One region of the Tsuneonella sp. HG222 genome, then DNA from elsewhere that is predicted to be linked to it. Evidence: predicted binding sites of a transcription regulator. Region 1 holds the regulator's gene; each other region holds the start of a gene.
What was found. Region 1 encodes LexA, which represses DNA repair genes until DNA is damaged. Its sites were predicted from a motif close to GTTCCNCNCTTGTTCT; they were not measured.

Region 1 (10,056 bases):
ACCCAAGGGCGACGTGCTCGCCGCCGCGCGCATCGCCGGGATCATGGCCGCCAAGAAAACCGGCGATCTCATTCCGTTGTGCCACCCGCTCGCGCTCGACGCGGTGAGCGTGGATTTCGCCTTCGAGCACGATGCCGTGCGGGTCAGCGCCACGGCGTCGCTCACCGGCAAGACGGGGGTGGAAATGGAAGCCTTGTCAGCGGTTTCCGTCGCGCTCCTGACAATCTACGACATGGCCAAGGCGATTGAGAAGGGCATGACGATCGAGGGCGTCCGCCTGCTCGAGAAGACCGGCGGCAAGAGCGGTACCTGGCGCGCGTCGACATGACGCCGCCCCTTCCGCTCGACGAGGCGCAGGCGCGCCTGCTGGCGGGGGTCGAGCCACTGCCAGCCGAAGCACTCGCGGCCGGCGAGACCGTCGGCCACTATCTCGCTGAGCCACTGCTCGCCGCCCGCACCCAGCCCACCGCCGACCTGTCGGCGATGGACGGCTATGCCGTGCGCGGCGACGACAGTGCCGGCCCCTGGACCGTCGTGGGCGAGAGCGCGGCTGGCCATCCCTTCGCCGGCGAGCTTTCGCCCGGGCAGGCCGTGCGGATTTCCACCGGAGCGCTGATGCCGCAGGGGGCCGGTGCCGTCCTGCTGCAGGAGAACGCCGCGCGCGAAGGCGACCGTCTGATCCTCGCCAATGATGACGGACCCACTGAGCGGCATATCCGCCGTGCCGGATTCGATTTTCGCGTCGGTGACACGCTGCTCGACAAGGGGGTCCGGATCGGCCCGGCGCACCTCGCCCTCGCCCTCGCGGCGGGGCAGGCAAACCTGGTAGTCCATCGCCGGCCCCTGGTAGCAGTACTCGATTCGGGAGACGAGCTCGTCGCCAACCCGGCCGCCTGTGCTCCCCACCAGATACCCGCCAGCAACGGCGCGATGCTCGCGGCGATGGCGGCGCCCTGGGCCGCCTCGGTCGCGCGGCTCGGGCCGGTGCCCGACACGATGGACGCGATGCTCGGCGCGCTCGACCGTGCGGGAGGCGCCGAAGTCATCGTGACCAGCGGCGGCGCATCAGTGGGCGATCACGATCTGGTGCGCCCGGCGCTGGAGGCATGGGGCGCCGAAATCGCCTTCTGGCGCGTCGCGATCCGTCCCGGCAAGCCGCTGCTGGTGGCGCGCAAAGGTCCGCAATGGATCATCGGCCTGCCCGGCAATCCGGTGTCGAGCTACGTGACCGCGTTCCTCTTCGCCCTGCCCCTGCTGCGCGCGCTCGGCGGGGCGGCGAACCCGCTCCCCACTGCGTTCCGCGCCCCGCTGGCCCGGCCGCTGTTCGCCGTGGGCGAGCGGGCCGAGTTCGTTCGCGCGCGGTTCGAGGATGGGGCGCTCGCCCCGATTTCGGAGCGCGACAGCAGCGCCCTGCTCGCCCTTTCGCGCGCCGACGCGCTGATCCGGCGGCCCGCTTTTGCGCCGGCTGCCGAGGCGGGCGACACCGTGGCGGCCTATTGGCTCGAAAATGGCGGTATCGCTTGACAAGAGTTATCCGGGTTGCCTACTTGTTCCGCGTTCGTTCCCGAATTGGAACGTTTTTGCGGAGAGCGCCGGAATGTTGACCGCCAAGCAGCACGAACTGCTCCTCTACATCCAGCGCAAGCTGGAAGAGAGCGGGATTTCGCCTTCGTTCGAGGAGATGAAGGAGGCGCTCGATCTCAAGAGCAAGTCGGGCGTGCACCGCCTGATCTCGGCGCTCGAGGAGCGCGGATTCATCCGCCGCCTGCCCAACCGGGCTCGCGCGCTGGAAGTGCTGCGCCAGCCCGAGAATGCCACCCCCGCGCGCGTCACGGCGGCAGCCGCCAACGATGCGGTCGCTCGGGTGACCGTGCCGCCGCGCGCTGCGCCGGCCGCCGCAAACGATGTCATCGAGATTCCGCTCCACGGGCGGATCGCCGCGGGCGTCCCGCTCGAAGCGCTCGAGACCGATCGCACCCTGCCCGTGCCTGCTGCCCTGCTGGGTGCGGGCGAGCACTACGCGCTCGAGGTGTCGGGCGATTCGATGATCGAGGCGGGCATCCTCGACGGCGACTACGCGCTGGTGCGCAAGACGAACTCGGCGCGCGACGGCGAGATCGTCGTCGCCCTGGTCCGTGACGAGGAAGCGACGCTCAAGTACCTGCGCCACGAAAACGGGATGATCCGGCTCGATCCGGCCAACGCCGCCTACGATCCGCAGTACTATGCCGAGAACGAGGTCCAGGTGCAGGGCAAGCTCGCCGGCCTGCTGCGCCGCTACCACTAGGCTGTCGCGAAAACCGAGGCCGGGCGGCGCCGGAGCGGCGCGCCCGGTCCGGTCCTGCTCCGGGGTCTGCCCTTGTCTCCAGGGTTAGCTGGCCAGATTCGTCAGTCGGCCGGTCGCCCGCGCCACCAACCGTGGCGCCCCTGCCCTTCGGCGACAGACTCCACCGCTATCCCGTCGCGTCCCAGCACGAGCGACAGGCCTCCGGTGGCGTCGAGCATCCGGCGGTCGGCGCGCAGCGCGCGCGGCTGGCAGGTGCGCGGCAGGTAGCGGTCGGCCACGACGATGTCCGCCCGCTCGCAGGCCGCGGCCAGCGCGCGCTCTTCGATAAGATTGCGGCTGCGCGACAGGAGCAGGTGCCAGGTCCGCCCCTCGCGCTCGATGCCCAGCACGCAGAAGTCGGGCGTGCACTCGGCGTCGGGCCATTGGGCCAGCGGGATCGGCTCGGCCGCGACGCCGGCCAGTTCCATCAGGTTTTCGCGCGTGAAGTCGCTTCTGCTGTCGCGCAGGGAGAGCAGCCTCCCGTCAGCGGTCACCACCCCGACCTGGCGCCCATCGCCGGCGATCAGCACGTCGGGTTCCGGGGTCAGGACAAACAGCACGGTGGCGAGGCCCGCCAGGCCCAGCCCCCAGAGCCGGACCCTGCCCCGCCACAGGGCCATCCACGCGCCGCCGGCCAGGAACAGGGCGTAGGTGCCCCAGCCCATCTGCGGCATCAGCCTGACCGCGCCGGGCTGGTCCGCGGCGAGGTGAGCGAGGCCGAGCAAGAGGTCGAGCGACTGGCCCGCCAGCCACCACGCGGGCGACCCGGCCCCGACGAGGTCGAGCAGCAGCGCCAGCGCGATGAGCGGCATCGAAACGAAGGTCGTCAGAGGGATGGCGATGACGTTGGCGAACGCGCCGTAGACGCCCGCGCGGTGGAAATGGAACAGCACGATCGGCATCAGCGCCAGCTCGATGACCAGCCCCGTGACGAGCAGCATCGCCAGCGCGCGCCACAGCCGGCCCAGCGCCCTCCCCTCGCGCGGCGCGAGGAAGCGCCGGACCCATCCCGCATCGTGCAGCGCGACGATGGCGACCACGGCGGCAAAGCTCATCTGGAAGCTCGGCCCGGCAATCGCCTCGGGCCACAGCAGCAGGACGAAGGCCGCCGCCACCGCGACCATACGCATCGACAGCGGCTCGCGCCCCAGCGCCAGCGCTCCCAGCACCAAGACCGCGCCCACGCAGCTGCGGATCGTGGGCACCTCGGCGCCGGTCAGAAGCGTATAGCCGACGCCCGCCAGCGCCCCCGCGCCGGCGGCGACCAGCGGCAGCCGCACCCTCAGCGCGAACCACGGCCAGAGCGCCAGCAGGCGAATGGCGAGGAAATAGACCGCCGCGATGACCGCGCTGACATGCACCCCGCTGATCGACAGCAGGTGCGTCAGGCCCGCGTCGCGCATCGCCTCCTCGTCGGCCGGGTCGATCGCCCCGCGGTCGCCACTGGCGAAGGCCGCGGCGATCGAACCGGCCGATCCGCCTAGTTGCCCGCGAACGTGATCGGCCAGCCGGCGCTGCGTGGCGGCCAGCCAGGCCTCGCCGCGCGCCGGCTCGACCAGTTCCACCCCGCCCTGCACGCTGCCGGTGGCCGCGAAGCCCTGGAACCAGGCCGCGCGGGCAAAGTCGTAACCGCCCGGCAACATCGGCGAGGCGGGCGGCATCAGCCGCGCCCGAAAGCGGATCACAGCGCCTTCGCGCAGCGCCGGCGCGTCCTCGGCCAGGGGCACGTTGACTCGCACCTTGATCGCCCGGCCCTCCTCGTCGCGGGTCGCCAGCACCAGCCGGGTGCGGCCTTCCGCGGGCTGTTCGATCCGCTCGAGGATCCGGCCCTCGAACGTCGCCGATACCGGGCGCGGGAGCAGTTCGGCCCCGATCAGGGTCGAGCGCATCCAGACGAGCCCGGTGCCGAAGGCGAAGACGAGCCCCAGCGAGACCGCCGCCAGCAACAGGTGATTGCGCCCCTCGACCCCGCGCCACAGCGCCCCGGCCGTCGCCGCGACCAGCAAGGCCGCCAGGATCGCCCCGACCCACCAGGCCGGTTCCGGCAGCACGAACCAAGCGGCAATGCCCGCCGCCAGCGCCAGCGTCAGCCACGGGCCGCGGTCGAAGGCCGCGCGCTGCAGGAATTGATCCGCCGCATCGAGCACGCTGGACAAGCGCACGCGCTTTCGCCAAGGCGTCTGCTGCAACGCAACATCACCCGGCTCCCCGACTTCCAGCGGGATCAGCGGCGGTAAGCGCGTGGCCATCGATCTGTAGTGGATAGGGAAAGTCGAAAGCATGGCAAGCGGCAGCAGCGAAACGGTTGTTACCCGCTTCGCGCCCTCGCCCACCGGTTTCCTGCACATCGGCGGCGCACGCACTGCTTTGTTCAACTGGCTGTTCGCGCGCCACCACGGCGGCAAGGCCTTGCTGCGGATCGAGGACACGGACCGGAAGCGGTCCACCCAGCAGGCGATCGACGCCATTCTCGACGGTCTCGACTGGCTCGGCCTCGACTACGACGAGCCGCCGGTCTTCCAGAGCGAGCGCGCCGGGCGCCATGCCGAGGTCGCCGCGCAGCTGCTCGCATCAGGCAATGCCTACAAGTGCTTCGCCACGACCGAAGAGCTCGAGGCGATGCGCGAGGACCAGCGCGCAAGGAAGCTGCCGCTGCGCTATGACGGCCGCTGGCGCGATCGCGACCCGGCCGAGGCGCCGGAGGGCGCGCCCTACGTCATCCGCCTGAAAACCCCCAACGAGGGCGAGACGGTGATCGAGGACCGGGTCCAAGGCCGCGTGGCGGTCAAGAACGCCGAGATCGACGACTACGTGCTGCTGCGCGCCGACGGGACGCCGACCTACATGTTGGCGGTGGTGGTCGACGATCACGACATGGGCGTGACCCACATCGTGCGCGGGGACGACCATCTCAACAACGCGTTCCGCCAGCTGCCGATCATCACGGCGATGGGCTGGCCGCAGCCGGTTTACGCGCACATCCCGCTGATCCACGGCAACGACGGGGCCAAGCTGTCCAAGCGCCACGGGGCGATGGGCGTCGACGCTTACCGAGACGAGCTGGGCATCCTGCCCGAGGCCCTGTTCAACTATCTGCTGCGCCTGGGCTGGGGTCACGGCGACCAGGAGGACTTCACCCGCGAGGAGGCGATCGCCGCCTTCACGCTGGAAGGCGTCGGCAAGAGCCCGAGCCGCTTCGACATGAAGAAGCTGCTCAACATGAACGGCAACTACATCCGCGCGGCGGACGACGCGGAGCTGGCCCGGATCGCCGCGGCCCGCATCGGCCCCGAGGCCGACGTGGCGCGTCTGGTCGAGGCCATGCCGGTGCTCAAGACGCGGGCCAAGGACATGAACGAGCTGGCCGACGGAGCCGCCTTCCTGTTCCGCACCCGCCCGCTGCCGATTTCGGACGCGGCCGAAGCGCTGCTGACGCCCGAGGCGCGGGCCATGCTGGCAACGATTTCTTTGCGTCTCAAAGACGAACCGAACTGGACAATCGAGGCGCTGGAAGCCAATCTGAAAGCCTATGCGGAGGAGCTGGGGTTGGGTCTCGGCAAGCTCGCCCAGCCGCTCCGCGCGGCGCTGACCGGGCAGACCACTTCCCCGGGAATTTTCGATGTGCTGGCGCTTCTCGGAAGGGAAGAAAGCCTCGCGCGGATCGACGCACAGGCGGTCGGACCGGCCTGAGCAACGGAACTTGCAGGAGACGTATCTTGGCTGACTCACAGGCGACACTGGCGGTAGGCGGCGACACCACCGATTTTCCCGTCATGCACGGCACGGTCGGGCCCGACGTGGTCGACATCCGCAAGCTCTATGGCCAGACCGGGATGTTCACCTACGATCCGGGGTTCACCTCTACCGCGAGCTGCGAGAGCGGCCTGACCTACATCGACGGTGACGAAGGCGTCCTGCTTCACCGCGGCTATCCGATCGGCCAGCTGGCCGAACAGTCCAACTTCATGGAAGTCAGCTACCTGCTGCTGAACGGCGAGCTGCCTTCCAAGGACGAGCTGGATGAATTCAGCTGGACGATCACCCGCCACACCATGCTGCACGAGCAGCTCGCGCAGTTCTATCGCGGTTTCCGGCGCGACGCGCACCCGATGGCCATCATGTGCGGCGTCGTGGGCGCGCTGTCGGCGTTCTACCACGATTCGACCGACATCTCCGACCCGGTCCAGCGGCGCATCGCCAGCCACCGGCTGATCGCCAAGATGCCGACGATCGCGGCGATGGCGTACAAGTATTCGATCGGACAGCCCTTCCTTTATCCCGACAACTCGCTGAGCTACACGGGCAACTTCCTGCGCATGACCTTCGGCGTCCCGGCCGAGGAATACGAGGTGGTGCCCGAGGTCGAGCGGGCGATGGACCGGATCTTCATCCTCCACGCCGATCACGAACAGAACGCTTCGACCAGCACCGTGCGCCTTGCCGGTTCGTCGGGCGCCAATCCGTTCGCCTGCATCGCGGCGGGCATCGCCTGCCTGTGGGGCCCGGCGCACGGCGGCGCCAACGAGGCAGCGCTCAACATGCTGCGCGAGATCGGCACGCCCGATCGCATCCCGCACTACATCGAACGCGCCAAGGACAAGAACGACCCGTTCCGCCTGATGGGCTTCGGTCACCGGGTATACAAGAACTACGATCCGCGGGCGACCGTGATGCAGAAGACCGTGCGCGAGGTGTTCGATGCGCTGAAGGTCAAGGACCCGCTGTTCGAGACCGCCCTGCGGCTCGAGGAACTGGCGCTGCACGACGACTATTTCATCGAGAAGAAGCTGTTCCCCAACGTCGATTTCTACTCGGGGATCATTCTTTCGGCGATCGGCTTCCCGACGACGATGTTCACCGCGCTGTTCGCCCTTGCCCGCACGGTCGGCTGGGTGGCGCAGTGGAACGAGATGATCAGCGATCCCGGCCAGAAGATCGGCCGCCCGCGCCAGCTCTACACCGGCCCGACCGAGCGCGATTACATCCCGCTGAGCCAGCGCTGAGGGATCAGCGCTTCTCCGCCCGGCGATCGTCGAAGGCGGGCAGGTCGAGGGTGAAGCGCGCGCCCTCGCCCGGGATGCTGGCGACGGTGAGGTCGCCCTCCATCGCCCGGGCCAGACGGCGCGAGATGTAGAGCCCCAGGCCCGAGCCGCCGTCACCGCTGCGGCCGAGCCGCTCGAACTTCTCGAACACGCGGGCCTGCTGCTCGGCGCTCAACCCTTCGCCCTGGTCCACCACGTGGATGCGTGCGCGGTCGCCGTCGCGCTCGGCCGTCAGGCTGACCTGCGTGCCCTCGGGGGCGTAGCGCAGCGCGTTGCCCAGCAGGTTCAGCAGAATCTGCAGGACGCGGCGAAACTCGCCGACCGCCAGGACGCTGTCGTCCGCGCCCGGCGGTTCGACCGCAATCGCCCGTTCGCGCGCCCGCACGCCGAGAATGCCGGCCGCTCGGCGGGCCACGTCGGCAAGGTCGATCCTGTCGGGGGCGGTGTCGAAGTCTTCCGCCTCGACCACCTCGAGGTCGGCCAGATCGTCAATCAGCGCCAGCAGGTGCTCGCCCGCGGTCGCGATGTCGGCGGCATACTTGCTGTATTCCTCCGCCAGCGGCCCGGCGAGCTGGGTGCGAATGGTCTCGGCATTGGCGATGATCCGGCTGATCGGCTGGCGCAGGACAGGTGCGATCTCGCGCCCCATCGCCGCGCTGAACACGGTCCTGGGCTTGGCCGGCTGGGCATCGCCAGCTGGCTCATCGGCCACGAACAGCAGGTCGAATCCGGCCGAACCGGGTTCCGGCCGCCCGAGCGGCAGGAGCACGGCCTTCCAGCTCCGCGAAGATTCCGGAACGACGAGGCGCGCCCCGTCGAGCAGGCGCCAATGGCGGTCCTGGCGGTTGTCGTCGCCCGCAACCTCGACGATCTCGGTCCAGCGCGTGCCCTGCCCTTCGCGCAGGCGGCGGGCCGTCTCCGCCAGTTCGGCGCTGTCGCAGTCGACCGCGATGACCTGCTGGTCGGGGCCCAGACGCACGGTCAGTTCGGCGACATGGCGTTCGATCGCCGCGCGGCGCTCCTCGGCCGCGGCCTGGTCCTCGGGCGGCAGCGGCTCGGCCTGCCAGTTGGCAAGCCCGATGGTGCAGCCCCCGCCGGAAATATCGGGCTGGATTTCCACCCAGGCGGTCACGGCTTCGGTGCCGTCCTGCGCCTCGATCGCGCGGGCCAGGCGAAGGCCGTAAAGGCGCGACTTGCGCACCAGTTCGAGCAGGGCCGGCGTGGCGACGATCCCGGGAAGCTCGCCGCCGCTGCGCAATTGCAACCCGGCCAGCGGCTCCTCGGCCTCGACCAGCCAGTCGCGCCCGTCGGTGCGCGCGGTGGCAACGAAATGCGCGGCGGTCGCCATCGGTCAGCCGGCCCGGACCGGCGAGGCGGAAAGCATCGCCGCCGCGCGGTCGGCCCGCAGCTTTTCGAACCCGTCCGGAAGCAGGAAATCGGGATGGAGGTAGAGGAACTGCTCCTCCACCGCCGCTTGCGACAGGCCTGCTGCCCTTAAGGCCAGGGCGAGCCGGGCGAACTGCCGTTCGGAGAGGGACAGCACCGCCGTGTCGCGGCTCTGGCCCGAGGCCATAGCCAGCGCGGTGATGAAGATCGCCATGCCGGCGTTGTCGACGTCGAGCGCCCGGACCGCGCCCTTGCCCAGCCGCATGACGAGGTGTGCAAGCAGGCCGATCCGGCCCAGCCCCTCGTCGAAGCTTTCCCGCAGCGCCTTTTCCGCCGCCTCCGCCCCGTCCTCGCCGTCCGCCGCTGTGCGGAAGGCAAGCATGGCGTGGTGAAACAGGTCGCCCGGCAGTTCGCCCAGCGGCAGTGCCATGCGCTGCTGCTGCTGCCCGAAGCGAGCCTGCGCGGTGATCGCCGACATGGCCGCCGCCGCCACCGGCTCGTCGCGCGAGGCGACGAGTTCCTGCAGCAGCGGCGAAAGCACGAGGTCGGCGCCGGTGCGGGCGTTGAGCCTGCGGGCGAGCTGGCCTTCGATCGTCAGGGCATGCAGGTGCGCCAGCAGCGCCGGATCGTTGGCAAGCGCGGCGACGAGTGGTTCCGCGCGCTGGTCGGCAAAGGCGATGCGGTCGCTCGCGCGCGAGGCCTCGGCGTGGGCGAAAAGGACCTGCCGGGCGATGTCGCCGATCATCCCGCGCACCCGCGCCACGACTTCGTCGCCGAACAGCGCCTGGTCCTCGTTGACAAGCAGATGGCGCAGGATCGGCGTCGCGGTGGACAGCACTGCGTCGCCCTGCGCGAGTTCGTCGCGCAAAGTCGCCTCGACCGTTTCGAGGCTGCTCGCGGTCACGGGGTTGCTGTCCATAGAGTTGCCATAGACCGACAGGGTTAAATCCGCGTTAGCCGCGCGGCTCCGGCCGGGCCACCAGGCGCAGCGCGAGCAGGACCAGCGTCACGGCCATGAAGCCCTTCTCCGCGCCGTCTCCGGCCGTGGTGAGCGCGAGGGCCGCGATGACCAGCATCCGGTCGGTCGCCAGGCTGCGCCAGTCGGCCCGGTTCCCGCCCGGCCAGAGCTGCAGCAAAGCGACCGGGAGGATCGCCAGGAATATGCGCCGATGCAGCGCCCCCGGGATGGCCAGCGCTCCGACAACAATCAGCGCAAGGTCGAGCGCGATGCGCAGCCCGGCGGAGACCTTCGACGGGCTCGCCTCGCCGGCGAAGCTCGGGCGTTCGAGACGCGCCGCGGCA
Region 2 (10,056 bases), 520 kb from region 1:
CGTCGCCCGCTATTGCGGAGCGGCAGGAGGCACGGATGAGACAACCCGGTTCGACGGAGAAGGCCCGGCTGGCGCGCGATGTCGCGAAGCTGGAAAACGAGCTCGACAAGGCAATGAACCTGCTGGGCAAGACCCAGCGGGCGCTGGTGGACGTGGGCACCAACATCGCCGCGATGCACCAGTCGCTGCTCGAGATGAAGGGCGCCCTCGGCAGCGAGGAGGCCGCGCTGGAATCGGCTCTCGGCTAGCGCGCGCAGTACTCGTGCCGGCCGCTCTGGCACAGCGCGACGGCGCGGCGCCATTCGGCCATCTGCCGGCGATACTCCTCCTGCGCTCGGGCGTTCTGCCGCGGCGCGTCGCGCTGGGCCTGCCACTGCCGGGCATACTCCGCGTCGCGCTTGCGCACGTAGGCCAGCTGGTCTTCGTTGAGCTTGCGGATGATCGCCGCGTCGCGCTCGCGCGCAGCCTTGCTTCGCATCGAAGGATCGGAGGGATCGTCGGCCCATGCCGCGCCCGGAACGGCCGAAACCGCCAGCGCCAGCGCGCCAGCCATGAGCCTGATGATCATCGTTTCGCGAACCCTCCCGAATGCCGGTCCCTCGGCACACCGATCGATCTGCCGCGGGCGAGTTTGCCCGCGGCTGAATAAGCGGGGCTGAGCGCGGAACTGCGCCCGTAGCGCCCGAAGGTCAGACCACCGCGAAGTCCGTCGCCGCGATGGCCGGATGGCTGCTTTCGCCCAGGGTCGCGAACAGCACCGCCGCACCCGCCCCGTTGCCATCCGCATCGAAGAACAGCCGGCCCGTCGCCTGGTCGTAGATGATCCGGTCGTCGGCATCCGCCGCCGCCGTGCCGGCGACAAAGGCCGATGCAGGCAGGGCGCCCGCGGCCAGACCGGTGAACGCCGCCGAGGACAGCTCGATCTTGTCCTCGCCGCTCTTGAAGTCGAGGATCAGGTCGACGTTGGGCTTGCCGTAGCTGCTCGTCGTCCCGGGGGCATAGGTGAACATGAACACGTCCGCACCGCCCGCGCCCAGCAGCGTATCGGCCCCCATCGCCCCGTTCAGGCGGTTGGCATTGGCGTCACCGATGAAGAAATCGTCGAACAACCCGCCGACGAGGTTCTCGATGCCTTCCAGCGTGTCGCCCTCGGCCCCGTTGTTGTATCCCCGGCCGAGCGTCAGGTTGACGAAGACGGTGCCGGAATTCTCCTCGTAACTCGCCCAGTCGCTTCCGCCCCCGCCGATGAGTTGGTCGGCCCCGAATGCGCCAAGCAGCACGTCGTTGCCGTCGCCGCCGTCGAGCCTGTTTACTTCCGTGTCGCCGATGATGAAGTCGTTGGCGGAGGAACCGATGACGTTTTCGACATTGGCATACGTGTCACCGAAAGCCGAGTTGGTGTACCCTTTGCCCAGAGTGAGATTTACAAAGACGGCCGCACCGTCGTTGGCATAACTGGCAGTGTCGGTGCCGTCGCCACCATCGAGCGCATCTGCGCCGAGCCCGCCGACAAGCGTGTCCGAGCCGCTGCCACCGGTTATCGTGTTGTCGAGTTCGTTGCCGGTCAATGTCAGGTCGGCACCAGAGATCGAGGCCATGCCTTCGAGCGAGACGCTTGGTGAAAGCGTAAACGATACCGTCGTGAACACGGTGTCAAAGCCTTCGCCAGCATTTTCGACAATGATGTCTTCCGTGCCGTAGACATAGTACCGGTCGTCGCCGAGTCCGCCAATGAGCGTGTCGACGCCCGCGTCGCCGGTCAGCCAATCGTCCCCCGCACCTCCCGACAAATAATCACTGCCTGCTCCGCCCCACAACCTATCGTTCCCATCACCGGTCACGAAGCGGTCGTCGCGCGCGCCGCCGAATAGTTCGAACCGCTCGAACGAGATGAAGCTTCCGCGATTGTTGGTGATCGTGCCGTCAGCCCCCACTTCGAATAGATTGGCGTCAGCAAAGCTGCTGAGATCGGCTTTCAGGAAATCGTTTCCTTCCGCGCCATCGAATCGAACCTGATCGGGGCCGTAAGTCCATGAGATCTCGAAATTGTCGTCCAGCGCGCTCCCGGTGAAATCGACCACTTCCATGAACGCAAAGGTGATTGAGTTGGCTGTGCCGGCCAGTCCCCCCGCCGAGTTACCTTCGACAATGAAGGTCTGAGAACCGCCGGTGTCGACCATGACCGTCAGCCGGTCGGTCCCACCGCGCCCATTCAGCCCGAACTCCATGTCGGTTTTGACTATGAAGCGATCGTCGCCCGCGCTGGAAATGAGCTGTCCATTTTCAAAATTGACAATGGTAGTTCCATTTGAAATCGCAATGTTCTTATCGAGCGTGAACGTCAGTGGAGTGAAGGTGGACGAACCGGTTATCCCGCCGAACTCGCCGATGAATGTGTCGGTGCCACTACCGCCATCGAAGGTCCCAGGGTCAAACGCGATAACCTTGTCATCTCCCGCCCCGGTGTCGACAGTGTCGGGCCCCCCACGATTGAACACATAGCTCGGGATGACGATGTCGTTCCCGGCGCCGGTGGTGATTGAGTCGGCACCAGTTCCTGTCTCGATTTCGTAATTCGCGAAATTGCTGAAGCTGCCAAATGGGCTGTTGAGCGTAGAGCCCGACACAGACACAGTCACGCTGTCCGTAAAATTGGTAGGAACCCGCAGGTTAAGAGTGTCGGTGCCACCAGCACCGTCGATAACCAGGTCGGCAGCCGCGACGACGCCGAAGAACGCCACGCGATCATCCCCGGCCGACCCAGTCAACGAAAGTGTCTCAAACGAGGTGAACCGGATATCGCCAAGAGTTCCTTCCATCGATCCGCTTCCGTTTGCCGTTAGCTGCGCGCTAAAAGCATCGGACGCTGGAACGGCAATCGTGAGCGAATCCCGCCCCTCCCCGCCACGCAAAGCAACTGTTCCCAATCGCGTCAGCATGAAGGTGTCGTCGCCGGACCCGCCCTCAAGCCCGACATTCTCGAAATTGACCATGCTGGTGCTGTTGGAAACAGTAATCGTCTCACCAACATTGAAACTTAGGTTCGCGGTGTTGATGGCTCCGCCCACATAAGCAAAACTGGCAGCGACGGTATCGTAGCCCGTGCCCCCATCATACGAACCGGCAGAAAAGGTCATGACGACGTCATTGCCGCCCCCGGTCGAAACCGTGTCGATGCCCGCGGCGGTGTCGAAACTGTTGCTTGAATTTACATGATCATCGCCGTCACCGGTCCTGATCGTGTCGCGGCCACCACCTGTAAAAACGACGTAGCTCTCGAAATTAGTGAAGGTTCCAAAAGCGGTCGTGACGGTGCCCGAAGTCGCGTCGAAGACGATGTCGCGGCTCGTGGAATCGAAATTGAAGCTCATTCGGTCGTTCCCGGCGCCTCCATCGAACCGGGTATTGAGCGTCAGTGGATTGCCTAGAATGCGGAAGGAAACACTATCGGTCTGGGCCGAGCCTAGGAATTCAACCGATTCAAATTCGTAATACGCAAGATGTGCAGAAGACGAGTAAAAATCTCCAAAAATCGATCCGTCCAAGTAGGTCGCAACGATCTGCCCTGGCGTGCCAGGATTCAAGATCAGTTTGTCGGTTCCCGCCCCACCCTTGACCACTTGCGGTCCCACGGGATTTTGGGGTGAAGTGGTTGGTTAAAAGTGAAAGTGTCGTCCGCCGAAGTCCCGTCTACGCTAGTGGTAGGGTTCACGTAATCAGCCATAGCAAGCTCCCTCGTGCGACCCGGAGCAGTGTCCGGCGGAGTCTCGTTCTAATCGAAAGGCATGTCTGGCACGGCAGGCGCGCAGGTGCCACCCCAAAGCGACGGGACGTGAGCAGAGCAACGGAGTCGCCCCGTGTTGCAATTCACGGCGCATCCCCCACATCGCCCCAACACCTGTGGGCCGCCCTCCGCACCCCCTTGACCATCGCGAACATTTACGGAACATCGCCACCCTATGGCCCTCACGCAAATCTCCGTCCGCGGCGCCCGCGAGCATAATCTCAAGGGCATCGACATCGACCTGCCGCGCGATGCGCTGATCGTGATCACCGGGCTCAGCGGCTCGGGGAAGTCCTCGCTGGCGTTCGACACGATCTATGCCGAGGGGCAACGGCGCTATGTCGAGAGCCTGTCGGCCTATGCGCGCCAGTTCCTCGAGATGATGCAGAAGCCCGATGTCGAGCATATCGACGGGCTCAGCCCCGCGATCTCGATCGAGCAGAAGACCACCAGCCGCAACCCGCGCTCGACCGTGGCGACGGTCACCGAGATCTACGACTACATGCGCCTGCTGTGGGCGCGCGTAGGCGTGCCCTATTCGCCCGCCACCGGCCTGCCGATCGAGGCGCAGACCGTGTCCAACATGGTCGACCGGGTCATGGCGCTGCCAGAGGGGACGCGGCTGTTCCTGCTCGCGCCGGCCGTGCGCGGGCGCAAGGGCGAGTACCGCAAGGAACTGGCCGAGTGGCAGAAGGCCGGCTTCACCCGCGTGCGGATCGACGGCGAGATCTACGAGATCGGCGAGGCGCCCGCGCTCGACAAGAAGTACAAGCACGACATCGAGGTGGTGGTCGACCGGCTCGCCGTGCGCGAGGGTATCGAGACCCGGCTGGCCGACAGCTTCGAGCAGGCGCTCAAGCTGGCCGAGGGGCTGGCCTATGTCGACCTGGCCGACGGCGTGGTTCCCGGGCGCGAGGGCGAGGTGGAGAGCGGGGGCCAGCTCAAGGGTGCGGGCATCCCGGCCAACCGCATCGTCTTTTCCGAAAAGTTCGCCTGCCCGGTCTCCGGCTTCACGATCGAGGAGGTCGAGCCGCGACTGTTCAGCTTCAACGCCCCGCAGGGCGCCTGCGCGGCATGCGACGGGCTGGGCGAGAAGCTGCTGTTCGATCCCCAGCTCGTGGTGCCGAACGAGGCGCTCACCCTCAAGCAGGGGGCGGTGGTGCCGTGGGCCAAGTCCAACCCGCCGTCGCCCTATTACATGCAGGTCCTCGCCAGCCTGGCGAAGGAATACGAGTTCGACCTGACGACGCCTTGGGCCGACTTCGACCAGGAGATCCGCGACGTGATCCTGCACGGCACGAAGGGCAGGGCGATCCCGCTCACCTTCAAGGACGGGCGCAAGGAATACACGGTGCGCAAGGCGTTCGAGGGGGTGATCGGCAACCTCAACCGCCGCATGCTGCAGACCGACAGCGCGTGGATGCGCGAGGAGCTGGGCAAGTTCCAGACCGCGCAGCCGTGCGAGGTGTGCCACGGCAAGCGCCTCAATGAAAAGGCGCTGGCGGTGAAGATCGCCGGCACCGACATCGCCACTCCCACCCAGATGGCGGTCAACGCGGCGAAGGACTGGTTCCTCGCGCTGCCCGACCACCTGACCGAAACCCAGCAGCAGATCGCCCGCGCGATCCTCAAGGAAATCAACGAGCGGCTGGGCTTCCTCGACAACGTCGGGCTCGACTACCTCAACCTCGACCGGACCAGCGGCACGCTGAGCGGCGGGGAAAGCCAGCGCATCCGCCTCGCCAGCCAGATCGGCAGCGGGCTGTCGGGCGTGCTCTACGTGCTCGACGAGCCGAGCATCGGCCTGCACCAGCGCGACAACGACCGGCTGCTCGAAACCCTCAAGCGCCTGCGCGACCTTGGCAACACGGTCATCGTGGTCGAGCACGACGAGGACGCCATCCGCGCCGCGGACCACGTGGTCGATCTCGGCCCCGGCGCCGGGGTGCACGGGGGCGAGGTGGTGGCCGAAGGCACGCTCAAGCAGGTGCTCAAGAGCAAGAAGTCGCTCACCGCCGCCTATCTCAACGGCACGCGCTCGATCGAAATCCCCAAGAAGCGCCGCAAGGGCAACGGCCACAAGCTGACCGTCCACGGCGCGCGGGCCAACAACCTGCGCAACGTCACCGCGGCGATCCCGCTGGGCACCTTCACCTGCGTGACCGGCGTGTCGGGCAGCGGCAAGTCCAGCTTCACGATCGACACGCTCTATGCCTCCGCCGCCCGCACGCTCAACGGCGCGCGGGTCATCGCAGGGGCGCACGACAAGGTCACGGGGCTGGAGTTCTGCGACAAGGTGATCGAGATCGACCAGTCGCCGATCGGCCGCACCCCGCGCTCCAACCCGGCGACCTACACCGGCGCCTTCACCCAGATCCGCGACTGGTTCGCCGGCCTGCCCGAAAGCCAGGCGCGCGGCTACAAGCCCGGGCGCTTCAGCTTCAACGTCAAGGGCGGCCGGTGCGAGGCGTGCCAGGGCGACGGGTTGATCAAGATCGAGATGCACTTCCTGCCCGACGTCTACGTGACGTGCGAGGAATGCCACGGCCGGCGCTACAACCGCGAGACGCTGGAGGTGAAGTTCAAGGGCCTCAGCATCGCCGACGTGCTCGACATGACGATCGAGGACGCGGAGGAATTCTTCAAGGCCGTCCCTCCGATCCGCGACAAGATGCACATGCTGAACGAGGTCGGCCTGGGCTACGTCAAGGTCGGCCAGCAGGCCACCACGCTCTCGGGCGGCGAGGCGCAGCGGGTGAAACTCGCCAAGGAACTCAGCCGCCGCAGCACCGGGCAGACGCTCTACATCCTCGACGAACCGACCACCGGCCTGCACTTCGAGGACGTCCGCAAGCTGCTCGAAGTGCTCCAGCGGCTGGTCGACCAGGGCAACTCGGTCGTGGTGATCGAGCACAACCTCGACGTGATTAAGACGGCGGACTGGATCGTCGACCTCGGGCCGGAAGGCGGCGTGCGGGGTGGGGAGATTGTCGCGGAGGGTACGCCGGAGGCGGTGGCGGGAAATGTGCGGAGCTTTACCGGGCAGTATCTGGCGCCGATGTTGGGTAAGGCGGGCGTAGCTCGCGAGCAAGTGAATGAAGCGGTAGAATGATTACCGCAATCCCGCTTTCCTTAGAGTTGTCGTGTCTTTGATATATTAACTGACAAGGGCTGCCTTCACAGAGGCAAAGAAAGTGTCCGATCGGATGGCGTCGCGTAGCCGTTCCCGATTCTCCTGACTGAGTTGCTTTGATTGTTCCTCAAGGATCCGACCAATCTGCTTCACTGCTCGTTTGAATTTAGCTTCGTCGCTCGCTAGATCGATGACCGCCTTGGCAGCATTGGCCACATCCCGCGGCTTTGGGTTTTTAACTAAAGTTGCTCCTCCGACCGCCAATTGCCAGACGCCCCAGAGAATATAATAACGAAAAATCTTTAGAGCATTGTCTATGCGCTGATTGCGCCACAAAAATTCGAGTCGATAATAGAGATAGGCAATGGCATGATAAAGCCGAACGTCATCATTCTCCTTGAAAATAATGTTGGAATTTTCCTTGAAAATCCTTTTGTAATCACGCGCTGATCTGTTGGGTTGACCAAGCAATGTGGCGGAGACAGCCTTCATAAGTACCGCGAGCGGCATTATGCGAGCTCTCTCAAGAGCTTCGCGTTGATACTGATTCTCGCGACGTTCAATGAAAACTTGAAGATGCTGATCAATCGACTGTGCGTACTCCTCTAGATTTTTCATAAAAGGAAGCAATGCCAAAAACTGCTCTTCTTTAATTTGATTCTGGCTATTGGTGCCAACGATAATAGACGAAATAAACGTGTCGTCGGTCGAGCCGATGAGGCGAAATGGCACGTAAACATCGTCTAAGTTATCACGATTCTCAAAAAGAATATTCGTAGTCTGGCATCCATTCACAATTTGATAATCTTCAACTCGAAACTCCTCCGCTGTTTGGAGAATTGACTTAGCTATTACTGTCACCCCGTTGTTGCGAAATACAAAGTCATGGCCTTCGTGTTTCTCAATCGTTCCGGATATCTTTTTATTTAACGAGGACCCCTCATTATAGTCCCGTACATTGTCGAAAAAAACAAACCTATTTATTCCAATCGTTTGTCCATCTTCATCGTAAACTGAAACCATCTTCACGAGTTCTTTAGCTTCAAGAAAGCCGATAAAGCCCTGCTGAACTTTGGGGTTCTTAGGAAGCGGAACCTGGCGTGGAAACTCAATCTTCACCTGGGTGGATCGAGTGGCTGAGCGATAGAAAGCTTGCAATTGATCGGCACCAAGCATTTCCACAACAATTCTCGAATTGTCGAATATGCTGAGTTCCTGTAACTTAGCCGTCCTATCGCGGATTAACTTTTCAATCTTGGTTGGTTTTCTATAGGAGCCAGTTGTTGCGTAATAAATCCTCAACCCAGGATTATTCCGGGTCACCGCCTTGCGGTACACCAAATTCTTCACATCAATCAAATCGTCGAGTTGATCACTTTCACCGACGAGCTCATCCTGGAAGAATTCGACTACCGCGTCGAAAAGCTTTCCTATATCTCCATAATCGTACCCAGTCCCGGTTTTAGACTGAAAAAATACGAATTCCACTTCGGGATTACGAACGTCCTCAAGAAGTGCGTTGGCTTCGTCCGTGTCGGTGGCGAGGTTGCCCTGAATGATCACGGCCGCACCATCCAATCCGAATTCGTCCCCCTTTAGGTGAGCGCGGAGCGGGTCAACGGAATTTCCCAGCTGACTAGAGAGCACAGAATAGATGGTGTATGACTCGAAGACCTCTGACTCTTTCAGATGGTGCAAGCTTTCGTCGATTTTGAATTGACCCGCTTGTGCCTTAACAACAGGGTTCATTTTGTATGCTCATCTGATTGTGATGTGGTTGGCTTATGCGCTTGGAGATAGATTGCAAGCGGCAATGAAGTCCTGGAATTGATGCTAGCTCGATGCGTCGGGGATTCCGAGGTCAGCGTGGATTGCGGCGCCGCTTCGCTAGATTTTCTGCGCCTCCAGGTGAACTTAAGTAAGCTGGCCTTTCAATTGGGTCCAAAGAGATGGAGTTGCCTGTTCTAAGGTACGGCGCCCCCAACCTTCCCGTCGATGGGAGGGGTGATCCTTCAAAAACATTTTCCTACAGCCCCCGCTCGCGCATAGAGGACTCGGTTCACCTCCACCCACGCGGAGCCTGGACCGATGACCGCCCACACCCCCAATCTCCCCGCCCTGATCGCCGCGATGCCCGGCGATCGCACCCGCAAGCCGCAGACCGAGTTCACCCGCGAGCGGCAGGTGCTGTTCCTCGAGAATCTCTCGGTCACCGGCTCGGTCCGCTCGGCGGCGGCAGCGGCCGGGGTCTCGCACCAGACGGCCTATCGCGCGCGGCGCTCGCAGGGGGCGTTCCGCACCGCGTGGGACGCGGCGATGGTCGGCGCGCGGGCCCATGCCGACGCGGTGCTCGCCGCCCGCGCGATCGACGGGATCGAGGAGCAGGTGTTCTACCACGGCGAGGTGGTCGCCACCCGGGTGCGCTATTCCGACCGTCTGCTGCTGGCTCACCTTGCTCGGCTCGACAGGCTGGTGGCGGACCCGGCGATCCAGGCCGTCGCCGACGACTGGGACGCGGCGATGGAGCGCTTCGCCCGCGGCGAGGACCCGGCGGCCGGGCCGGAGCCTGCCGGGGCGCCGGACAATTCTTCCCCTGGACCGTGTAACAACCGGTCCATGTCCTCCCCTGAAAGCGAGGACCACGCGGTCCGGTCTGACCAATGGGGCGCGGCGTGGCCGCACGCCTACCCGCCCTGCGGGAATTGCAACGGGCGCTGCAACGGACCCGAGGAAGAAATGGGCGAGGGCGACTGCATGTGGATCGACCCGCGCCTGTTCCAGATGGAGGACCTGCGCCCTGCGGGGGTGCCCACCATGCTGGAGCAGGCGGGCGCCGCCGGGGTTGCGCCGATCGCGGTCGAGGACGCCCAGCTCGCCGCCTTCATCGCGGGCAGGGCCGAGTGGTGGCTGGCCATGCCCGAGGCCGGGATCGCGGACGAGGCGGACGGCGCGGGCGAGGCCGCAGGCGATGAGGACAGCGACGAGGACTGGACCGAGGAGGACCCGGACGAGGAGGAATGCCTGGACGAGGGACACTCGGGCGCGGAGGGCGGGGCCGCGAGCTGGCGCGTGCTCCCCTAGCCCTCGCGGGCCGGGTCGGTCGGCTCGCTCATGCCAGCCCGTCCACCCCCATCGCGGC
Region 3 (10,056 bases), 460 kb from region 1:
ATGCGCATGGGCAAGACGAAGATCATCGCCGAGACCGGCGCCGGCCAGCACGGCGTCGCCACCGCCACGGTCTGCGCGCGCTTCGGCCTGCCCTGCACGATCTTCATGGGCGCCACCGACGTCGCCCGCCAGCAGCCCAACGTGTTTCGCATGAAGCTGCTCGGCGCCGAGGTGATCCCGGTCACCAGCGGCGCGGCCACGCTGAAGGACGCGATGAACGAGGCGCTGCGCCACTGGGTCGCCAATGTCGAGGACACGTTCTACATCATCGGCACCGCCGCCGGCCCCCACCCCTACCCCGAATTGGTGCGCGATTTTCAGAGCGTGATCGGCAAGGAAGCGCGCGAACAGATGCTCGCCCGCACCGGCCGCCTGCCCGACCTGCTCGTCGCGGCGATCGGCGGCGGCAGCAATGCCATCGGCCTGTTCCACCCCTTCCTCGACGATCCGGACGTGAAGATGCTCGGCGTCGAGGCTGCCGGCCATGGCCTCGACAAGCAGCACGCCGCCAGCCTTGCCGGGGGCTTCCCCGGCGTGCTCCACGGCAACAAGACCTACCTGCTGCAGGACGAGGACGGCCAGATCGCCGAGGCGCATTCGATCAGCGCCGGGCTCGACTACCCCGGCATCGGGCCGGAACACGCCTGGCTGAAGGAAACCGGCCGCGTCGAATACACCGCCATCACCGACACGGAGGCATTGGAAGCCTTCCAACTGCTCTGCCGCACCGAAGGGATCATCCCCGCGCTCGAGCCGAGCCACGCCATTGCCGCCATCGTCAAGGTCGCGCCGACAATGCCCAGCGACGCGATCATCTGCGCCAACCTGTGCGGCCGCGGCGACAAGGACATCTTCACCGTGGCGGAGCATCTTGGGGTACAGATGTGAGCGGCAGAAATTAGCATCAAATGAGAACGCAAGCTTCGAGAACTCTTGGATGTTTTATCGTCGCCTGGTTGGTGATGTGGGTTTATCGAGCCTCAAATTGGCAAGGTTCTCATGTCCACGAAGCATGCCGAGATCTCGTCGAGGGGCAATCAAAGTTGGCATTGCAAATCTGTCAGCAGAATAATCCCAATTCATGGTCTTTCGCTGATGTCTTTTACTTGACGTCTATCGCTATCGGAGTGCCAATTTTGTTTTACCTCGTTGCACTGACACTAGTGTGGATAAATCGAGGCGACCATTGACCCGCCTTTCCGTCGCCTTCGCCAAGGGCCGGCCCGCCCTGGTCTGCTTCATCACCGCGGGTGACGGCGACACCGCGGCCAACCTCGACGCGCTGGTCGCGGGCGGCGCGGACGTGATCGAGCTGGGCATGCCGTTCACCGATCCGATGGCCGACGGTCCGGCAATCCAGGCGGCGAACCTGCGCAGCCTCGGCAAGGGCACGACCACCGCCGAGGTCTTCACGATCGCCAACGAGTTCCGCGCGCGCCATCCCGACGTGCCCCTCGTTCTGATGGGCTATGCCAACCCGATGATCCGACGCGGGCCCGAATGGTTCGCCGGCGAATGCATGGGCTGCGGCGTCGACGGGGTGATCTGCGTCGACATCCCGCCCGAGGAGGATCCCGACCTCGGCCCCGCGTTGCGCGCGCAAGGCGTCAGCCTGATCCGGCTCGCCACGCCGACGACCGATGCCGCCCGGCTCCCCGCCGTGCTCGATGGCTCGTCGGGCTTCCTCTATTACGTTTCGGTCGCGGGCATCACCGGCTTGCAACAGGCCGCCCAGGCCAGCATCGCCGATGCCGTGGCGCGCCTCAAGGCGGCCACCGACTTGCCCATCGCGGTCGGATTCGGTGTGAGAAGTCCGGAACAAGCCGCTCAAATCGCTCGCGTTGCGGACGGCGTCGTCGTCGGTTCGGCATTGGTCGAACTGGTCGGCAAGCACGGCGCCGATGCGCCGGATCACCTCAGGGAATTGACCGCGGCTCTTGCGCAGGCGGTGCATTCGGCGGCAAGGGCCTCGGCATGAGCTGGCTCACCCGCGTCCGCAACGCCCTGCCTTTCGTGCCCAAGCGCGAAACGCCCGACAACCTCTGGGTCAAGTGCCCCTCGTGCAGCGAGATGCTGTTCACGCGCGAATTCGAGGACAACCTCTACGTCTGCCCGCGCTGCGAATATCATGGTCGCATCGGCGCGGATACGCGGCTCGAACAGATCCTCGATCCCGGCTACCAGTTGCTTCCGGCGCCCGAGGTCCGCGAGGATCCGCTCAAGTTCAAGGACACCAAGCGCTACACCGACCGCCTCAAGACGGCACGCGCCAACAACGTCCATGACGATGCCTTTACCGCCGCGTTCGGCACGATCGAGGGCATCAGGGCCGTGGTCGGCGTGCAGGATTTCCTGTTCATGGGCGGCTCGATGGGCATGGCCGTGGGCGAGGCGTTCTGCGCCGGCGCCCAGCGCGCGATCGACGAGGGCTGCGGCTATGTGGTGGTCACAGCCGCGGGCGGTGCGCGGATGCAGGAAGGCATTCTCAGCCTGATGCAGATGCCCAAGGCCACGGTGATGACCCGGCGGCTGAAGGAGGCCGGCCTGCCCTACATCGTCGTGCTGGCCGATCCGACCACCGGCGGCGTCACCGCCAGCTATGCGATGCTGGGCGATGTCCATATCGCGGAGCCCGGCGCCCTGATCGGCTTCGCGGGCCAGCGGGTGATCCAGGAAACGATCCGCGAGAAGCTGCCCGAGGGATTCCAGCGCGCCGAATACCTGCACGAACACGGCATGGTCGACATGGTCGTACCGCGCAGCGATCTGCGCGCGACGCTGGCCAGCCTGCTCGGCTACATGCGCGCGGCCGAAGCGGCGTAATCCTCCCGCCGATCGGGGAGAAATTCGCTTTCCTACACGTCCCGATCCGTGCTTCAGAACGGGCCCCGACGCGATTCATTCGCCGGGGGCCGTGGCGGTGCCAAATGGTCAAGTAGAACAAGGCGTTGGCAACGCGTTTCAGTGTATAATTAGTGTCACCTTTCGATCGTCGCCGGAGTAATGTTTTGAAGGATTTCGCCACTTCCGACGACCCCCGCGTCCAGGCCCAGCTCGACCGGCTGGCGAAGCTGTCGTTGCCGCAGGGCCGGCTCGGGCTGGAGACGATCCGCGCGCTGCTCGCCCGGCTGGGCGATCCGCAGAAGCGCCTGCCGCCGGTGTTCCACGTCGCCGGCACCAACGGCAAGGGTTCGACCTGCGCATACCTGCGCGCGATGCTCGAGGCGGAGGGACTGACCGTCCATTCGGCGATCAAGCCGCACCTCGTCCGCTACAACGAGCGTATCCGCATCGCCGGTGAGCTGATCTCGGACCAGCTGCTGGCCGATCTGCTGGCAGAGGTACTCGACGCTGGCGAGGATCTGGAACCGAGCTTCTTCGAGATCACGACCGCCGCAACCTTCCTTGCCTTCGCCCGCCACCCGGCCGACGCCTGCGTGATCGAGGTGGGCCTGGGCGGCCGCTTCGACGCGACCAACGTGATGGAGCGGCCCGCGGCCTGCGGCATCGCGACGCTGGGGATCGATCACGAGGCGTTCCTGCTGGTCCCGGAGGACGGCGTTCCGCAGGAGCCGATCGTGCGTATCGCGTTCGAAAAGGCGGGCATTGCGCGGCCCGGCTCACCGATGGTGACGCAAGGCTACGAGCAGAAGGTCGAACTCGAGATCGAGCGCCGAGCCGGGCTGGCAGGCGCGCCGCTGCACATGCGCGGGCACGACTGGTGGGCCGACATCGGCGAGGCCATCTCCTATCGCGACCGCCACGGCGAACTCGACCTGCCGCTCCCCGCCCTGCCCGGCCGCCACCAGGGCGACAATGCGGCTCTGGCGGTGGCCATGCTGCGCCACCAGGACGACGTCACGGTGTCGGGCGCCGCGATGGCGCAAGGCCTGCGCTCGGCCCGCTGGCCGGCCCGCCTGCAACTGCTCGGCCCCGGACCGCTGACCGCCCTGGCGCGGGGCCATGACGTCTGGCTCGACGGCGGGCACAACCCCGACGCCGGGCTGGCGATCGGGCGCCATTTCGCGGGCGGCCGGCTGCATCTGGTGATCGGCATGCTGGCCAACCGGTATCCGTCCGCGATCCTCGACCCGCTCGAAGGCAGCCTGGTCTCCGTCACCGCCGTGCCGATCGCCGGCAGCGAGAGCCACGGTGCGGCCGCCTACGGCGAACGGGCAATATGGGCCGACACGGTCGAACAGGCGCTCGCGGCGCTGCCGCAGGACGGCGCGCCCGTGCTGATCGCGGGGTCGCTCTACCTCGCCGGCAAGGTCCTGCAGGCCAACGGCGAAGTGCCCGACTAGGCTCGCCGCGGATTTAAAGGGGCGGGTCGGCCCGCGCGTCGCCCTCGCCCACTTCGCCCGCCGTGCCCATCGCGGCATCGACCAGCCCACTGCGCATCATCCACCAGAACACCAGGATCCCCGGCAGCGCCAGGACCGTCGTCAGCAGGTAGAAATTGACGTAGCCCATGCCCTCGATCAGCGAGCCGGCCGTGGTGCCCGTCACGAACCGGCCTACCACGCTCGATCCGGCGGAGATCAGCGCGTACTGCGCCGCCGTGAAGCGCAGGTCGCATAACGCGGAGAAGTAGGCAACCACCACGACCCCGCCATAGCCGCTGGCGAAGTTCTCGAACCCGATCGCGCCCGCCATGCCGAGGTTGGAGTGCCCAGCCGCCGCCAGCCCGGCGAAGCTGAGGTTGGAGATCGCCATCAGGATCAGCGCGATCATGACCGAGCGCTTGAGGCCCAGGCGGGCGTAGATCACCCCGCCAACGAACACGCCGATCAGCAGCGCCCAGAACCCCACGCCAACGTCGTAGAGCGCGATCTCGTCGTTGCTGTAGCCTAGGTCATCGAACAGCAGGCGGAAGGTCAGGTTGGCCAGCGTGTCGCCGACCTTGTGGACGAGGATGAACAGCAGCACCAGCCAGGCGCCGTGGCGCTGGAAGAACTCCACGAACGGCCCGGCGATGGAGGCCCATATCTCGCCCAGCCCCCGCTTCTGGGCGACGATCTGCCGCCGCTCAGGCTCGCCTAGGATCAGGGCGGTGAGCATGGCCGGCAGCGCGAATGCGGCGCAGGCCATGTACGCAGCCGACCAGCCGTAGCGCGCCGCGACGACCAGTGCGACGGCCGCCGCGCTGGCCGAACCGATGCGCCAGCCGTACTGGCTCATGCCCGAGCCGACGCCGAGCTGGTAGGGTTTGAGGGTTTCGATCCGGTAGGCGTCGATCACGATGTCGAACGTCGCGCCGGCAAGCCCCAGCAGTACCGCGGAGGTTGCCGTCCAGGCGATATCTGCGCCGGGATCGGCCAGCGCCAGGTTGATCGTCGCCGCCATGACCAGCACGCCGGCGAGCAGCATCCACGATACCCGTTGGCCGAGCCCACCGAGGAGTGGCAGGCGCACACCGTCGACGATCCATGCCCACAGCGGCTTCAGGTTATAGACCAGGAACGCCAAGCTGAAGGCGGTGATGGTCGACTTGTCGATCCCGTCCTGCGCCAGCCGGGTGGTCAGGGTCGCGGCGATCATCGCGAAGGGGAATCCGCTCGACACCCCGACGAAGAAGGCGGCCAGTGATTCCTTTTCGAGATAGGGCTTGATCGATCCCCAGAGGCTGCGTTCTTCTGCCGGAACCGTCTGCTCGATCTCCGCCATCGCGGCATTCCTCCTCAAAGCGTGCATGATTAGCGCGCCCGACCGTCATGGGAAGGGTGGATGAACCGGGCATCAACAGCTAGGGCGGCGCCATGGACTCTCCCGACAGGCCCAAGGGCGAACGCATCGCCAAGCTCCTCGCGCGGGCGGGCGTCGCCAGCCGGCGCGAGGTCGAGCGGATGATTGCCGACGGGCGGGTGGCGCTGAACGGCGAGAAACTGACGACCCCGGCCACGATCCTACCCGACCTGCGCGGCATTTCCGTCGACGGCAAGCCGGTCGGCAAGGCGGAGGACACCCGGCTATTCCGCTTCAACAAGCCCAGCGGGCTGCTGACCGCCGAGAGCGATCCCAGGGGCCGGGCGACGATTTACACCGCATTGCGCAACGCCCTGCCCAGCAGCACCCCGCGGCTGATGCCGGTCGGCCGGCTGGACCTCAACACCGAGGGGCTGTTGCTGCTGACCAACGACGGCGAGCTCAAGCGGGCGATGGAACTGCCCGCCAGCGGCATTCCGCGCACCTATCGCGCGCGGACCTTCGGCGACATCAGCCAGAGCCAGCTCGAGGACCTGATCGAAGGCGTGACGATCGAGGGGATCAACTACGGCCGGATCGACGCCAACCTCGAGCGCCGGACCGGCCGCAACCAGTGGATCGAGCTGACCCTGACCGAAGGCAAGAACCGCGAGGTGCGCCGCGTGCTCGAGCATCTCGGGCTTCAGGTCAGCCGCCTGATGCGCACGTCCTATGGCCCGTTCGAACTCGGACCCTTGCCGCGCGGCACGGTGGCCGAGGTGAAGAAGGGCGAACTCGACCGGTTCCGCGGCAACCTCAAGAAAGGCCGCGCGTGAGGATAATCGCCGGCGAATGGCGCCGCCGGCAGCTCAAGGCCCCGCCGGGCGACGCCACGCGCCCAACCGCCGACCGCACCCGCGAGACGCTGTTTTCCATGCTGGCCAGCCGCCTCGGCAGCTTCGAAGGGCTGGCGGTTGCGGACCTGTTCGCGGGATCCGGCGCGCTCGGCCTCGAGGCGCTGTCGCGCGGCGCTGCCACGTGCTTGTTCGTCGAACAGGACGCCGCCGCGATCCGGGCCCTGCGCGCCAACATCGCAGCCCTGCGCGCGCAGCAGCAATGCGATGTGATCGCCGGCTCGGTTCTTTCGCTCGGTCCGCCGACGCGCGCTTACGACCTCATCCTGCTCGATCCGCCCTATCGCAGCGGGGCGGGAAACGTGGCGATCGACAAACTCGCGCGGCTCGGCTGGATCGGCGCGGGGACCTGGGTCTGTCTGGAAACGGCGGCGGACGAGCCTGCTGCCGCCAAGTCGCTCGAGATTGAGAGCGAACGCAACGTGGGTTCCGCGAAGCTCAGTTTGCTACGGCTGCCGGCTGTCTGAGCTGCCCGGTACATCCTTCAGTCTTGCAAACGAAAGGGGCCGATCCTTGCGGACCGGCCCCATCGGTGACGAACCGCTGTGCTTACGATTCGCTGGCAGGCTTGCCCGGCCAGTAGCTCAGCGCGCGCGAGCGGCCCGGGGCGCCGCCTTCGCCTGAGTTCTGGCAGTTGTCCTGCATCTTCGCGGTGCAGACCGGATAGTCCTTGTTCATGGCCGTGGCGGGCGGCGGGGTCAGCGCGCCCTTGTACGGACCACCCTGGTAGGCCGGATCGGCCGGCATGGCGGGGCGCACGTCCTGCGAGGCTGACTGCGGGGCCGGAACGCCCGTGGTCGGCACGCCGGTTCCCGGGGGGTTGGCCTGACCCGCCGGAGTGGCCGGGGTCGCCCCGGCAAGCTGCGCTTCGATCGCCCGCCAGGCAACCGTGCGCTGTTCAGGGGTCATTTCGTAGACCTGAGTGCGCTGCTCGTCCGTCAGCGCCCAGTAACCGCGCTGCTGGGCCGGGGTGAGGGTCCAGAAGTAGGTCTGATATTCCGGGCTCCAGTCGAGATAGATGGTCTGCTGCTCGGCAGGCCAGCCATCGTACATGGTCTGCTGGTCCGTGCTCATCGTGTAGCTGCCGGGGGCTGCAGCCTGAGCCACGGGTGCGGTCTCCTGACCGATGGCGGGAACGGCAGCCAGCGCAATGGCGGCGGCGCCGGCAAAGAGGAAGTTACGCATGACAATCTCCAAACTCGATATCTCCTGTCGGGCCTGAGAACGGCGCTTCCCGCCTTCAGGTTCCGGGCCCGGCGGGGTGCCGGGGTTGCGCACGCAGCGCGTGTTCCCTAGCTGTTCACGGGTGACCGACGTTTCCAGCGATACCCTGCCGACCACGGCGAGCGAGGCACCGTCCTGGGTTGCCGGGCTCAATGAGCCCCAACGCGAAGCCGTGCTGACCACCGAAGGGCCGGTGCTGATGCTGGCCGGCGCTGGTACGGGGAAAACCGCCGCCCTCACGGCGCGCCTGGCCCACCTGATCCGCAGCCGACGCGCCTGGCCGAGCGAGATCCTGTGCGTCACCTTCACCAACAAGGCGGCGCGCGAAATGCGCCACCGTGTGGGCGACCTGATCGGCGACGCGGTGGAAGGGATGCCGTGGCTTGGCACATTCCATTCAATTTGCGCCAGGATGTTGCGCAGACACGCCGAACTGGTGGGTCTGCAAAGCAACTACACGATCATCGATACCGACGATCAGATCCGGCTCCTGAAGCAGCTTATTTCGGAGAGCGATCTCGACGAAAAGCGCTGGCCTGCGCGGCAGCTGGCGGGCCTGATCGACCGCTGGAAGAATCGCGGACTCAATCCCGAAGATCTCGATGCGGTCGAGAACGAGGCCTATGCCAACGGCAAGGGCCAACAGATGTACGGTCTCTACCAGCAGCGCCTCAAGAGCCTGAACGCCTGCGACTTCGGCGACTTGCTGCTGCACATGCTCAACATCCTGAAGCGCGAGCGTGACGTGCTGTCGATGTACCAGCAGCGCTTCAAGTACGTGCTTGTCGACGAGTACCAGGACACCAACGCCGTTCAGTATCTGTGGCTGCGGTTGCTGGCGCAGGAGCGCAAGAACATCTGCGTTGTGGGTGACGACGACCAGTCGATCTATTCCTGGCGCGGGGCGGAAGTGGCCAACATCCTGCGCTTCGAGAAGGATTTTCCCGGCGCCAAGGTCATCCGCCTGGAACAGAACTATCGCTCGACGCCGCCGATCCTTGCAGCCGCCTCGGGCCTGATCGCATCCAACTCCGAACGCCTTGGCAAGACGCTGTGGACCGAACGCAACGGTGGCGACAAGGTCCGCGTCATCGGTGTGTGGGACGGGCCTGAAGAGGCGCGCCGGGTGGGCGAGGAGATCGAGCGGATCGAGCGCGAAGGCGCGTCGCTGGAACAGGTCGCCATCCTGGTGCGCGCGCAGTACCAGACGCGCGAGTTCGAAGATCGGTTCATCCAGATCGGCCTCAACTATCGCATCGTCGGCGGCTTCCGGTTCTATGAACGGGCGGAGATCCGCGATGCCCTCGCCTATCTGCGCGTGATCGCCCAGCCGCAGGACGATCTGGCGTTCGAACGGATCTACAACCAGCCCAAGCGCGGCCTTGGCGCCAAGACGCTGGAGACCATGCACCGCCATGCCCGCGCCACCGGCATGCCGCTGGCCGCCGCCTCGCTGCAACTGGCCGACAGCGACGAGCTGGCCCCCCGGGCCCGCGGCACCATCGCCGCGCTCATGGGCCAGTTCCTGCGCTGGCGCGAGCTGGCGGAGACGACCGCGCCGGGCGAACTGCTGCGCACCGTGCTGGCCGAATCCGGTTACGACGCGATGCTCAAGGCCGATCGCACCGCAGAGAGTGCCGGCCGGGCGGATAACCTAGCCGAGCTGGCCCGCGCGATGGAGGAATACGACACGCTGGGCGATTTCCTCGAGCACGTCAGCCTGGTGATGGACAACGACGCCAACGACGACGAGGAGAAGGTCACCATCATGACCATCCACGCCGCCAAGGGCCTGGAGTTCGACAATGTCTTCCTGCCCGGCTGGGAGGAAGGCGTGTTTCCCAGCCAGCGCTCGCTCGACGAAGGGGGACTCGCCTCGCTCGAGGAGGAGCGCAGGCTGGCCTATGTCGCGATTACCCGCGCGCGGCGGCGCTGCACGATCCTCCATGCGGCAAACCGGCGCATCTACGGCCAGTGGACCAGCTCGATACCGAGCCGCTTCGTTGGCGAATTGCCGGCCGACCACGTCGACAGCGAAACGACGATGACCGGCGGCGCAAGCCTGTGGCGGGCCAACTGGACCGAGCAGGAGGACCCCTTCGCCAATGTCGCGCGGCAGCAGCCCGCCCGCACCCTGACCCGCGGCCCCGGCTGGCAGCGTGCGCTGGCGACCGGCTACGATGCGACCCCCAAGCGGCTGGCCGAGCCCGGGCGCAGTGCAGCCAGCTTCGCG

Region 2: the regulator LexA is predicted to act here: its motif matches at 3,933-3,948, upstream of uvrA (excinuclease ABC subunit UvrA).
Region 3: the regulator LexA is predicted to act here: its motif matches at 7,887-7,902, upstream of ACWPMZ_RS09155 (ATP-dependent helicase).

Annotation. Positions count from the first base shown of each region.
Region 1 is NZ_JBSOQZ010000001.1:1,326,922-1,336,977, reverse strand. Features, by position in the region: gene moaC (cyclic pyranopterin monophosphate synthase MoaC) at 1-328, shown strand, start outside; gene ACWPMZ_RS06725 (molybdopterin molybdotransferase MoeA) at 325-1,524, shown strand; gene lexA (transcriptional repressor LexA) at 1,598-2,287, shown strand; gene ACWPMZ_RS06715 (ComEC/Rec2 family competence protein) at 2,389-4,488, opposite strand; gene gltX (glutamate--tRNA ligase) at 4,607-6,016, shown strand; gene ACWPMZ_RS06705 (citrate synthase) at 6,043-7,329, shown strand; gene ACWPMZ_RS06700 (sensor histidine kinase) at 7,334-8,716, opposite strand; gene ACWPMZ_RS06695 (hypothetical protein) at 8,720-9,673, opposite strand; gene ACWPMZ_RS06690 (hypothetical protein) at 9,708-10,056, opposite strand, start outside.
Region 2 is NZ_JBSOQZ010000001.1:1,847,858-1,857,913, reverse strand. Features, by position in the region: gene ACWPMZ_RS09435 (hypothetical protein) at 36-248, shown strand; gene ACWPMZ_RS09430 (hypothetical protein) at 245-568, opposite strand; gene ACWPMZ_RS09425 (beta strand repeat-containing protein) at 690-3,620, opposite strand; gene uvrA (excinuclease ABC subunit UvrA) at 3,960-6,896, shown strand; gene ACWPMZ_RS09415 (AIPR family protein) at 6,942-8,666, opposite strand; gene ACWPMZ_RS09410 (hypothetical protein) at 9,006-9,998, shown strand; gene ACWPMZ_RS09405 (hypothetical protein) at 10,027-10,056, opposite strand, start outside.
Region 3 is NZ_JBSOQZ010000001.1:1,784,241-1,794,296, forward strand. Features, by position in the region: gene trpB (tryptophan synthase subunit beta) at 1-888, shown strand, start outside; gene trpA (tryptophan synthase subunit alpha) at 1,187-1,978, shown strand; gene accD (acetyl-CoA carboxylase, carboxyltransferase subunit beta) at 1,975-2,823, shown strand; gene ACWPMZ_RS09130 (bifunctional folylpolyglutamate synthase/dihydrofolate synthase) at 3,009-4,304, shown strand; gene ACWPMZ_RS09135 (AmpG family muropeptide MFS transporter) at 4,318-5,667, opposite strand; gene ACWPMZ_RS09140 (pseudouridine synthase) at 5,760-6,521, shown strand; gene rsmD (16S rRNA (guanine(966)-N(2))-methyltransferase RsmD) at 6,518-7,066, shown strand; gene ACWPMZ_RS09150 (hypothetical protein) at 7,149-7,784, opposite strand; gene ACWPMZ_RS09155 (ATP-dependent helicase) at 7,906-10,056, shown strand, end outside.